3 regions of the Rossellomorea sp. FM04394 genome follow, and region 1 is predicted to be linked to each of the others. Evidence: riboswitches for the same ligand, from Rfam matches in the RefSeq annotation. Region 1 holds a riboswitch; each other region holds the start of a gene.
What was found. Region 1 has a riboswitch for S-adenosylmethionine ahead of ACCB35_RS19430 (O-acetylhomoserine aminocarboxypropyltransferase/cysteine synthase family protein). Riboswitches for the same ligand answer to the same signal wherever they lie in the genome.

Region 1 (4,149 bases):
GCCCAGAAGCTGCAGGATAAAGGGCTTGATTTCAACGAAGAAGTAGTCGTATTAGAGGTGTGTAATCCGCATGAAGCGAAAAAGGTGCTGGAAGAAAGCATGCTCGTAAGCTACTTCCTCCCTTGCAAAGTAACGGTATACACAGAAGGCGGGACCACCAAGATCGGTATGGCAAAACCAAGCAAGCTGATCGAAATGGTGGATAACGATGAACTGAAGAACCTGGCATTGGATATTGAAAATCGCTTGATCGGATGTTTAGATAACGTTCAATAAAATGTAGAGCACCTGTTGCAATTTGGCAGGTGTTTTTCTATGCCCTCCAATACGTCTTACTCCTCACAATCTTCTGAATATGATACACTTTTAAAAATACAATGATTCAGGAAGGATGAAAGAGAGATGAAATTCACAACCAAGGTCGTACACAACCAGTTAAAAGGAACGGAGGAAATCCGCAGTAAGACGACTCCGATTTATCAGACCTCTGCTTTTTCTTTTGCCTCTTTAGAGGAGCTGGAAGGTTTCTATGAAGGAAAGTCTCCTTATCTCTACACAAGAACGGGAAATCCAAATACGGACGAGCTTGGTAAGATGGTGGCAGACCTGGAGGGGGCCCCGGCAGGTGTTGCAACTTCTTCTGGGTTATCGGCAATCCTTGTGGGAATCCTCGCAGTTGTGAAATCAGGCGATCACATCATTGCCGCTGAGGATTTATATGGAGGTACGTTCCATATGCTGAAAGAAGAGCTGAAATCATTCGGTATTTCTACTTCATTCGTTGATTTTACAAGTGTGGGAGAATTAGAGGAAGCCATTACTCCACAAACCAAACTCCTCTACAGTGAGACCGTCACAAACCCGTTCATGCGAGTGGAAGATATTCCGAAAATGGTCGGATTCGCTGAAAAACACAACCTGAAAACCATGATCGATAACACATTTGCCACACCGTTCCTGCGCCAGCCTTTCTTAGAAGGAGTGGACCTGGTCGCCCACAGTGCCACGAAGTATATCGGAGGACACAGTGATATCACAGCAGGGGTCGTCGTCGGAAAAGAAGAGCTCGTTCAAAAAGCGAGGGAAAAAGTCGTCAACATCGGTTCGAACTTGAGTCCATTTGAAGCCTGGCTGACATGCCGCGGAGCAAAAACATTGGCTCTTCGGATGGGGACTCAAGCAAGGAATGCCGAAGTTCTGGCGGCGGACCTTCGAGCAAATGAATATGTGAAGGAAGTCTATTATCCAAGAGATTTATCCGATAAGGGAAATGGCGCCATAGTAACCATCGAGCTATCCAAAACATGTGATATCAGCTCATTCTTCAAGTCACTTGGATGGATCAAGATCATCCCGTCCCTGGCCGGGGTGGAGACAACGGTTTCCTATCCGTTAGGAACGTCCCATCGCGCCTTACCGAAGGAAGCTCAGGAAAAACTGGGCATAAACACACATGTCGTGCGCATATCGTTAGGTATTGAGGATGGGGAAGACATCGTCGTGCAATTCAACGAAGCGATTGCAGCTTCGGTTAAAAATTAAATAATGTAAAAATTCTAAAAATACCTTGACGTTGAGGTCGGTTACCCCTTATAATTCATCTCAACGCAAGAATTTTCACATTGACAACTATATGCTCTTATCCAGAGAGGTGGAGGGACTAGGCCCGATGAAACCCGGCAACCTTCATGTACGCTTTCAAGCTGCATGAAAAGGTGCTAATTCCTGCAGGCGATCTGCCTGAAAGATAAGAGGAGGACCCTATTAAATTAGACCCTCTTCTTAGGAAGAGGGTTTTTATTTTTTCCTCTTCTATCTTCTTAAGGAAACATACTACTTCGATTTTTGAGTCTCTGATTTCAACAGGAGAATTTTAGCCGTAATTCAACAGGAGAAAATGGGTCGATATTTAACAGTTAAAATAAGTCGGAAATTCAACAGTCAAATAAACGCATTATTTTAACAGTCCAATATCATTCCAAATTCAACAGTCAAATTAACACTAAAATTCAACAGTCAAAAATCCAACAAACATCAACAGGCAAACGTCTAAAACATCCAAACGCAAAACGCAAAATCCAAAATTAAAAACCATTTCAGGAGGAATTCTCTATGACAAAATCATTCGATTTCGACACACTACTGCTTCACGGTGGCCAGGAGCCCGACCCATCCACAGGTTCAAGGGCAGTTCCCATTTATCAAACAACATCCTACGTTTTCGATAACAGTGATCATGCGGCAAAATTATTTGCCCTTGAAGAACCGGGAAACATATATACCCGCATCATGAACCCGACAGTAGACGTATTGGAAAAACGCCTGGCACTTCTAGAAGGGGGAATCGGAGCACTGGGTGTTTCATCCGGGATGGCCGCGATCTCTCTATCAATCTTAAATATCGCCGGAGCAGGTGATGAAATTGTAGCGGCTACCAATCTCTACGGTGGAACGTATAATTTATTCTCTACGACTCTACCGAAATATGGAATCAAGGTCCATTTTGTAAATCCCGATGACCCGGAAAACTTCAGAAAAGCGATCACTCCCAAAACAAAAGCGGTATTCGCTGAAACCATCGGTAATCCGAGTCTTCACGTCCTCGATATTGAAGCAGTGGCAAAAGTGGCTCATGACCATCATATTCCGTTGATCATCGATAACACATTCGCCACTCCATATGTATGTAAGCCGATCGAGTGGGGAGCGGATATCGTCATTCACTCTGCAACAAAATGGATTGGCGGTCACGGTACGGCAATAGGGGGAGTCGTCATTGACGGTGGGAAGTTTGATTGGAATCATGAAAAGTTCCCGGGCTTCACGGAAGAGGACCGGAGCTATAATGGACTGCGCTACGCACAGGATGTGGGACCGGCAGCCTTCATTACGAAATTAAGGGTGCAGCTGCTCCGTGACCTGGGAGCTTGCTTAAGTCCACAAAACGCATTCCTATTGCTGCAGGGATTGGAAACGCTGCATCTTCGCATCGAACGTCACACAGAGAATGCCTTGAAGATTGCGGAGCATTTAGATCAGCACAATGGTGTTGCGTGGGTATCCTATCCAGGATTGCCTCAGCATCCGTCTCATAAACTTGCTCAAAAATACTTGAAAAATGGAGCGGGATCCATAGTCGTCTTTGGTATAAAAGGCGGCAGGGATTCTGGACGGAAAGTAGTCGATAATATCTCCCTTTGGTCTCACGTTGCCAACGTGGGAGATGCCAAATCATTGATTATCCATCCGGCATCCACGACCCATCAGCAATTAAACGAACAGGAAATTCGTGCGACAGGTGTAACCGAGGATCTGGTGAGACTTTCTGTTGGATTAGAGTCTGCGAAAGACTTGATTGAGGATTTGGATCATGCCATTGAAGTGGCGTTGGAAACATCAAGGGTATGATTGAAACGGGAGAATTAAACCCTAAAATCGTAATTGAAATCACTTTACAGGGTGAAAAAGGGGATTTATATACTATTTTTAGGGCATTCGGGGTTTATGAAAGGGAGTTATCAGAGAAAATCTGATTTTATCAGCGAAATTTCAAATATATCAGCGAAATCGGACCATTTATCAGCGAAATCCGCAATATATCAGCGAAATCAGGATTTTATCAGCGAACAGGCTGCTAGCTGTCCCCTCGAATGAAAATCTGAATTCTTTGCGAGAGACTTAACGGCGAATTTTCAATTTTTGCGGTTGAGCGCCATATCCAAAAACAGACCGAAATCAACTGTTTTACACGCGGGGGAAATCCGGAGTAAAATCCTGATCACCCCCGCCACAACACCAAAAAAAGGAGGTGGAGGAATGGAGAAGCCATCCACATATGAAGTAAGCTCCATTACCATCCCATCCCTAACATTAGAGTCAGGCACCACGTTGACAAATGTTGATCTTACGTATGAACGAACAGGAAACAAAGACGGCCCGACCATCCTGGTTTGCCATGCCCTCACCGGTACCCATATCGTAAAGGGGACGAGTGAAGACCGCGGCTGGTGGGATGGGCTTATTGGTCCGGGATCGTATATTGATACCGAACATTTTAATGTGATTGCCTTTAATGTTTTAGGAGGATGTGAAGGAAGTACGGGACCCGCGTCAACCAATCATCATACCGGAGAGCGTTACGGTCCGGAC
Region 2 (4,149 bases), 380 kb from region 1:
CTATGCTATGTAACACCGAAAGAGCATCTGGGATTACCGAATAAAGATGATGTGCGAGAGGGTGTCATTGCTTATAAAATAGCAGCACATGCAGCGGATTTGGCGAAAGGCCATCCAGGGGCACAAGTCAGAGATAATGCCGTTTCTAAGGCTCGATTTGAATTTAGGTGGAATGACCAATTTAATTTATCCCTGGACCCGGAACGTGCAAGGGAGTACCATGATGAAACACTTCCTGCAGAAGGGGCAAAAACGGCCCATTTTTGTTCAATGTGTGGCCCGAAATTTTGTTCAATGAGAATATCACATGACATAAGGGGAATAAAGAAGACTAGCATGAATGATGTTCATAAGGAAATAGAAAAAGGATTGAAAGAAAAATCGAAGGAGTTTGTGGAAAATGGATCAAACATCTACCGATAAACCTCCTTGTCATGTACTGAAATTGAAGAATGAAATCGTAAAGCTCAATCAGAGAGTCATCCAACTCGAAAAAGAAGTGAAGAGCATTCAGGAAAACTGCAGGCATGTCTTCTATGAAACGGATGTAACAAGGTCTTGTATCAAATGTCACTATGTAGAAAGTACCTATTATTAGAAACGTGTAAGCTATTGATTAAATTTCTTTTGACAGCGTATATGTACCATGCTACGATTATTACAAATTTCGGAATAGTAAATATATATGTGTAACTCTTATTGAGAGTGGTGGAGGGACTGGCCCTGTGAAACCCGGCAACCATTCAACCGATGTGTTGAAAAGGTGCTAATTCCTGCAAAGCACTTTGCTTTGGAAAATAAGAGAGGATTCTAATAAACATGAAGCCCTCTCTATCGCAAGAGAGGGCTTTTCGTTTTTATGAAAGAAAAATTAAATAGATAAATGCAATAGGTGCTGAGCCATCCTCAGCTAAAAGGGAAGACCGGTGAAAATCCGGCACGGTCCCGCCACTGTAATGGGGAGCGACTTATCATTCAACCACTATTTCTATTGAAATGGGAAGGGATAAGAAGCTGTGAACCTAAGTCAGGAGACCTGCCTGTTGTATGCGCTTATGCTCTACGTGGATATAGAGAGGGGTGAGGAATACGTGTTGAGAATACAAGAATGTCTCAACTCTAGTTAGTGATACGTATGAATCTCTCTTTCATTTGAAAGAGAGATTTTTTTGTTGATGACAACCATCTCAAGTATAAGGAGTGAGGATTGAATGAGTAAGGTGATCAGTTCGAATTTAGGATATCCAAGGATCGGTGAAAAGCGTGAATGGAAAAAGACGCTGGAACAATTTTGGGCAGGGAAGATAGAAAAGGATTCCTTCTTAGAACAAATGGAGGAAATACGAGTCAACCACTTGAAGAAGCAATCGGATCAGGGGATTGATTTAGTTCCGGTTGGAGATTTCAGCTTATATGATCATGTGCTTGATACAGCCGTCATGTTCGGCTTGGTTCCCGAGAGGTTTCATTATAGTGGGGGGAAGGTCTCTCTTGAAACGTATTTTGATATGGCTAGAGGCGCGAAGGACGCGGTGGCATTAGAAATGACAAAATGGTTTAATACCAACTATCACTATCTCGTGCCTGAACTTGATGGGATCGCACCACAGTTAGTGGAAAATCGTCCCCTGCATTTTTATAGAGAGGCAAAAGAGAAACTGGGTATAAAAGGTAAACCGGTTATCTTAGGTCCTTTCACTTTTGTGAAATTGTCCAAAGGGTATGAAACCGGTGATTATAAAACTCTTGTTGATCAATTTGTCCCTCTTTATGCTGAAGTATTGCGTGAATTACAGGAAGAGGGTGTAGAGTGGGTACAAATGGATGAACCGATCTTGTGCACTTCCATCGGGGATGAAGAGATGGATCAATTCAAAGAAGTCTATCAAACGCTTAAAGAATCCTGCCCCGGGTTAAAGATCATCCTGCAAACCTATTATGATAGTTTGGAAAGGTACCAGCGGGTGTTAGCACTCCCGGTAGATGGCATAGGGATAGATTTTGTGCATGATCGTGGTGAGAATTTGGCGGCGCTGAAAAGATTTGGTTTTCCTAAGGATAAAATCTTGGCTGCCGGAATTCTCGATGGAAGGAATATTTGGAGAAGTCGTCTTACTGATACCCATACGCTTCTATCGTTCATTGCAGGGTATGTTCCGAGTGATCGCTTAATCATTCAACCATCCTGCAGTTTACTACATGTACCAGTAACCTTGCAGAATGAAGAAACACTTGGCAGTCCCCTCATTGACGCTCTATCATTTGCTGATGAAAAATTACATGAAATCACAATTTTAACAAAGGGGATTCGTGACGGAGCTGATACAATAGAAGATGAGATCGTTCAAAGTGTAACGGCGATTAAGAATTTAAACGAATCACCGCTGCGTAATAATAGGGAGGTGCAGGAAAATGTTGAAGAATTGCACCAAAATAATGTCGGTAGAAAGGTTCCTTTCCATGTTCGTAAGCTGGAACAGGCGAAGTACTTTTCATTACCTTTTCTACCTACCACTACAATCGGCAGTTTTCCTCAAACCCAGGAAGTAAGAAGGCAGAGGTTGAAGTGGAGGAAAGGCGAGCTCTCTGATGGGGAGTATCAACAATATATTCATGCGGAAATAAAACGCTGGATTATAATTCAGGAAGAAATCGGCCTTGATGTATTTGTACATGGTGAATTCGAACGGACGGATATGGTTGAATTCTTTGGTGAGAAATTAGAAGGTTTTCAATTTACGAAGTTTGGATGGGTACAATCATACGGTTCCAGATGTGTGAAGCCGCCACTCATATATGGTGATGTGAATTTCAAAGAACCGATGACGGTTAAAGAAACCATATATGCTCAATCATTAACCGATAAACCGGTTAAAGGGATGTTAACGGGCCCGATCACGATTCTAAATTGGTCATTTGTTCGGAATGATGTATCACGATATGAAGTAGCGAATCAAATCGCACTTTCTCTCCAAAAAGAGATAGAGGAATTAGAAGCCAATGGGATTCGGATGATACAAGTCGATGAGCCGGCACTTAGAGAAGGACTCCCTTTAAAGAGTGAGAATTGGGAGGAATATCTAAAGGCTGCCGTTTATGCTTTCAGATTGGCCACTTCATCTGTACAGAACCAAACCCAGGTCCATACCCATATGTGCTATTCGGATTTTGAAGATATTATAGATGCCATCAGTGATTTGGATGCTGATGTCATCTCAATTGAAACATCAAGAAGTCATGGGGAATTGATCCATGTTTTTGAAGATCATACGTATGACAAAGGTATAGGTCTTGGGGTATATGATATTCACAGTCCCCGGGTGCCGAAGCGTGAAGAATTAATCCGTAATATACATCGGGCTCTAGAAGTGCTGGATCCCGAATTATTCTGGGTCAACCCGGATTGTGGTTTGAAAACACGTGGGATCGATGAGACAGTTTTAGCGCTTAAGACCATGGTGGAAGCTGCGGATCAAGTGCGTGAAGAGGTGTTGCTTAAAAAGGAAAGATAATTGACGGGGAACGAAGAGATATAGGTCGCGTGTAGCTGTACCTTCCTTTGATCCACATTTTTAAGACGCAGGGCGCAGTTGAAAGGGATTGCGTCCTGTTCATAAGGAGAGAATAGAAAATGTCATACATAGCCATAGGAAGAATCATTCAAGTATTTAATGAACTTCACCCAAATCGTACCATCCTGTACCTGGTGAGTGATAGGGGGATGGATGAGTTCCCAAAAGGGAGGATTTCATTAAAAACCGCTTTAGAATGGCAGGCAAAAGAAAAGATATGTAATGTTTATGCTCCCAATTAAAAAACGAAAGGGAGAAAAAATAAGCTTCCCAAAATCCTTTAAATTGTGTTAACTTAATGTTATAAACAGTTTACATACACAAGGGGGATTTGAAAGTGAACGGAGAAAAACTAAGGGTGATCATTCACTGTGCCATCTTTGCTGCGATTACGGGGATTTTTGCTCAAATCGAGATTCCACTGCCACTCGTTCCAATCAGTGGGCAAACATTAGCAGTAGGAATTACGGCGACGATTCTTGGAAGCCGATATGGAGCGTTCGCCATGGTATGCTATGCAGCCCTGGGAGCAGTCGGTGTGCCTGTATTTGCGGGCTTCAGTGGAGGTGCACAGGTA
Region 3 (4,149 bases), 2.2 Mb from region 1:
ATCCGTTCGTTTGTGGTTAAAAGTCCTACACGTACATACCCTTCACCGAATTCTCCAAAGCCTACCCCCGGAGCAACAGCGACTTTGATTTTTTCAAGTAAATAGTTTGAGAACTCTACAGATGTAAATCCTTCAGGTACCTTTAACCAGGCGAAGAAGGAACCTTGTGGAGCCTTTACATCCCACCCTATTCCCTGAAGCCCGGAGATTAATAGTTTTCTTCTTTCTTCATATGTTGAAACCAATGCATTCACGCATTCCTGCGAGCTTAAGAGGGCTGTGGTAGCCGCTTCTTGAATGGCACCGAACAAGCTCACATAAAGGTGATCTTGAAGGACGTTGATCGCTTCTATGACACTTTTATTCCCAACTGCAAACCCGACTCTCCAGCCAGCCATATTATATGTTTTCGATAGAGTATAGATTTCAATACCGACATCCTTAGCTCCTTCTGTTTCCAAGAAGCTAATAGGTTTCTGTCCATCAAATCCAATCGCTCCATAGGCAAAGTCATGCACAACACAAATATCATGCTGATCGGCAAGTTCCACTGTTTCTTCAAAGAATGATTTTGTGGCGATCGCACCAGTTGGATTATTGGGGTAGTTAAGAAACATTAGCTTTGCATTATATAACTTTTCACCGGACAGTTCTTGATAATCAGGTAGAAATCCATTTTCCTCACGGAGAGGCATTTTAATCATGCGGGCTTCTGCTAATGCAACCCCGGATAAATAATCAGGATAACCGGGATCAGGCACTAATACACCATCACCAGGGTTCAATAAACATTGAGGAATTTCAACTAATCCTGCCTTTCCTCCAAACAGCACAGCTACCTCTGTTTCCGGATCCAAACCTACACTGTATTCACGGAGGTAGAAAGCGGCAATCGCCTCTTTAAATGACGATAACCCACGAAATGGGGGATATTTATGATTGGAAGGTGTAGCAGCTGCTTCTGTCAGTTTTTCCACAATATGAGGAGGAGTCGGCTGATCCGGATTTCCCTGCCCTAAATTAATGACATCATGTCCCTCTTTCACAACAGCATTCACTTTCCCTGCAAGGGATGCGAAAAATTGTTCAGGTAATAAATCTAAACGTTTTGCCTTACTATAAGTCTTCATACACTCACCCACTACATTTTTTTGAAAATTTATTACTTTCAAATTCTAGTCACAAATGATATAACGGAAAATAAAGAATGTAAAGCAATAAATTCCAAAAGGCCACAATGAGGTGAAAGAAATGATTCAAAAGATAGGTATCGCACAAATGGATATTGTGTTCGGAAATCCTTTAGAAAACAAGAAAAGAGTCGAGAAATGGGTTAAAAAAGCAAGTGAAGACGGCTGTGATACAGTTGTACTGCCTGAGCTTTGGACGACTGGATATGATCTTACAAGAATGGATGACATCGCTGATAACGGAGCAAATGATTCATCTTCTTTCCTGACCGCCCTGTCCAAAAGAAATTCCATTCAGATTGTAGGTGGTTCTGTAGCAAACAAAACACAGAATGGTGTAAGCAATACACTTTTAGTAGTTGATTCCAATGGCCGGTTGGTGAAACAGTATTCAAAGCTTCACCTTTTCAAGCTAATGGATGAACATCATTATTTACTTCCCGGACAAGAGGATGGCATGTTTACCCTTCAAGAAACAGAAATGGCAGGATTGATTTGTTACGACATCCGCTTTCCGGAATGGTTCAGAAAACATGTACTAATGGGAGCCAAGGTCGTTTTTGTCGTAGCACAGTGGCCAGCAGCACGGATTGATCACTGGCAGACCCTCTTAAGGGCACGGGCGATTGAAAATCAGTGCTACGTCATCGCCTGCAACCGTGTAGGCAGTGACCCGAACAATGAATTTGGCGGTTGTTCCCTCATCATTGATCCATGGGGAGAGATTCTTTCAAAGGGATCTCAAACGGAAGAATTGGTTTCAGCTGAAATCGATTTACATGAAGTAGAAAGAGTCAGAAAGCAGATTCCGATATTCCAGGACCGAAGACCGGATTTTTATTAGAAAGGTTATTTTCCAAAAAAACGTTGACATGGAAAATACTTAAATGGTACCATTCAATTCAAATGAAACATTCTGAAAGTTTAATTAAATAGCGTACGCAACTCTTATCAAGAGCTGGCTGAGGGATTTGGCCCTATGAAGCCCAGCAACCGACCATAATACCGCATTAAAGCGGGGCGCAGTATGCGCCGGATTGACTAATCCAGTAAGGCACGGTGCTAATTCCAACAGAAAGATATTCTTTCTGAGAGATAAGAGGCGACGAAGATGATTCTTCAAGCCTCTTTCGAACATGGAAAGAGGCTTTTCTTATGCCACGGAAAAGCCTCCATAACACCGTCTTTAAATAAGGGGTGTACTAAAAGGAGGAATAAAAATGGCAATTACAAAACTTAATGCGTATCAACCACTTACTGAACAGTCAGCAATTGTGCTGGCCATTCGGTTAAGAATTTTTGAAGACGGAACTCTCTTGACGTGTAAAGAAATTGGAGACGGTAACCTAAACTTGGTATTTCATGTAGTGGAGAGTGAGACAGGTAAAGGAATCATCATAAAGCAAGCACTTCCTTATGCAAAGGTTGTAGGGGAAAGCTGGCCATTGACAATCGAACGGGCAAGAATCGAAGCGGGTGCTCTAAAGCTTCAACAATCATTTGTGGGAGATCTGGTTCCTGAAGTGTACTACTCAGACCCTGCACTTGCGATTACGGTAATGGAGGATTTAAGTGCACTGACGATTGCCCGAACAGGTCTTATCAAAGGGGAAAAGTATCCACAGCTCTCCCAAGACATTGGAACTTTTTTAGCCAATACACTGTATTACACATCCGATTATGCCCTTCATCCTTTCAAGAAAAAGGAATATGTGAAAGAATTTTCAAATCCAGAGCTGTGCAAAATCACTGAAGACCTTGTATTCACGGATCCTTTTTTCAACAGTGAAACCAATGAATTTGAGGAAGAATTATCTGAGGATGTTCAGCAGTTATGGGATGATTTCACTTTAAAACTTGAAGTGGCCAAATTGAAAAAGAGCTTTCTAACTGAAGGAGAAGCCTTGCTGCATGGAGACCTTCATACTGGAAGCATCTTTGTCGATCAGTATCAGACAAAAGTGATCGATCCCGAGTTCGCCTTTTATGGACCGATAGGCTTTGATATTGGGCAATTCATCGCAAACCTTATTTTCCAGGTGATTTCAAACCCTGAAGAGAAAGAAACGATTCTCTATCACATCCAGAAAACCTGGAACGTCTTCTCCACTACATTTTCCAACCATTGGAAAGTAAGTGGCGATGCCTACACGAAGGTAAATGGCTACCTTGAATATGTATTGGAGAAAAGCTTTCAAGACAGCATCGGTTTTGCAGGCTGTGAATGTATCAGAAGAACAATAGGTCTTGCTCATGTTGAAGACTTGGAAATCATCGCTGATAAAGAACAAAGAATACAGGCCAAACGTGCTTGCTTAGCCCTAGGGAAAGAACTGATCGTGAAACGTAAACAGATTTATTCCATCGAGGAACTCATATCCTTAATACAGTCTCATTCCTAATGAATAAAGGAGATTATCATGACACAAACACTTACAATTCCAACTTCACTGGAGTGGCATGAAGATTATTTACTGATTCTAAATCAACAAAAATTGCCTAACACAGTGGAATACATCAAACTGACGAACATTGAAGAATATTACGATGCAATTATTACGCTAAAAGTGAGAGGTGCTCCCGCCATTGGCATTACAGCTGCTTACGGATTAGCCCATGCAGCCCGTCAATATGAAACGAATGACTTAGCAGAATTTATGGACCTCTTTCAACGAGACAAGAAATATCTCGCCGGTTCACGTCCTACAGCGGTCAACTTGGTTTGGGCTTTAAATCGCTTAGAAAATGTACTAGAGCATATATCTTCGGTTAATGAAGCCAAAACCAATTTACTTCATGCTGCAGTCCAACTTCATGCAGAAGACGAGGCAGTATGTCGTTTAATAGGAGAATATGGATTAAGTGTATTGAAGGACAAACAAATCGTGATGACCATTTGTAACGCCGGTTCCATTGCAACGAGTAAGTATGGAACGGCATTAGCCCCATTTCATTTAGG

Region 2: another riboswitch for S-adenosylmethionine. It lies ahead of metE (5-methyltetrahydropteroyltriglutamate--homocysteine S-methyltransferase); the one in region 1 lies ahead of ACCB35_RS19430 (O-acetylhomoserine aminocarboxypropyltransferase/cysteine synthase family protein).
Region 3: another riboswitch for S-adenosylmethionine. It lies ahead of mtnK (S-methyl-5-thioribose kinase); the one in region 1 lies ahead of ACCB35_RS19430 (O-acetylhomoserine aminocarboxypropyltransferase/cysteine synthase family protein).

The regions. Positions count from the first base shown of each region.
Region 1 is NZ_CP168654.1:3,859,778-3,863,926, reverse strand. It holds gene ACCB35_RS19440 (DUF302 domain-containing protein) at 1-276, shown strand, start outside; gene ACCB35_RS19435 (PLP-dependent aspartate aminotransferase family protein) at 403-1,542, shown strand; SAM riboswitch class I at 1,637-1,754, shown strand; gene ACCB35_RS19430 (O-acetylhomoserine aminocarboxypropyltransferase/cysteine synthase family protein) at 2,113-3,408, shown strand; gene ACCB35_RS19425 (homoserine O-acetyltransferase) at 3,817-4,149, shown strand, end outside.
Region 2 is NZ_CP168654.1:3,483,950-3,488,098, reverse strand. It holds partial or broken gene thiC (phosphomethylpyrimidine synthase ThiC) at 1-423, shown strand, start outside; gene ACCB35_RS17535 (hypothetical protein) at 401-598, shown strand; SAM riboswitch class I at 694-804, shown strand; cobalamin riboswitch at 874-1,059, shown strand; gene metE (5-methyltetrahydropteroyltriglutamate--homocysteine S-methyltransferase) at 1,212-3,512, shown strand; gene ACCB35_RS17525 (hypothetical protein) at 3,632-3,814, shown strand; gene ACCB35_RS17520 (biotin transporter BioY) at 3,904-4,149, shown strand, end outside.
Region 3 is NZ_CP168654.1:1,632,406-1,636,554, reverse strand. It holds gene ACCB35_RS08200 (pyridoxal phosphate-dependent aminotransferase) at 1-1,130, opposite strand, end outside; gene ACCB35_RS08195 (carbon-nitrogen family hydrolase) at 1,252-2,034, shown strand; SAM riboswitch class I at 2,136-2,292, shown strand; gene mtnK (S-methyl-5-thioribose kinase) at 2,411-3,592, shown strand; gene mtnA (S-methyl-5-thioribose-1-phosphate isomerase) at 3,611-4,149, shown strand, end outside.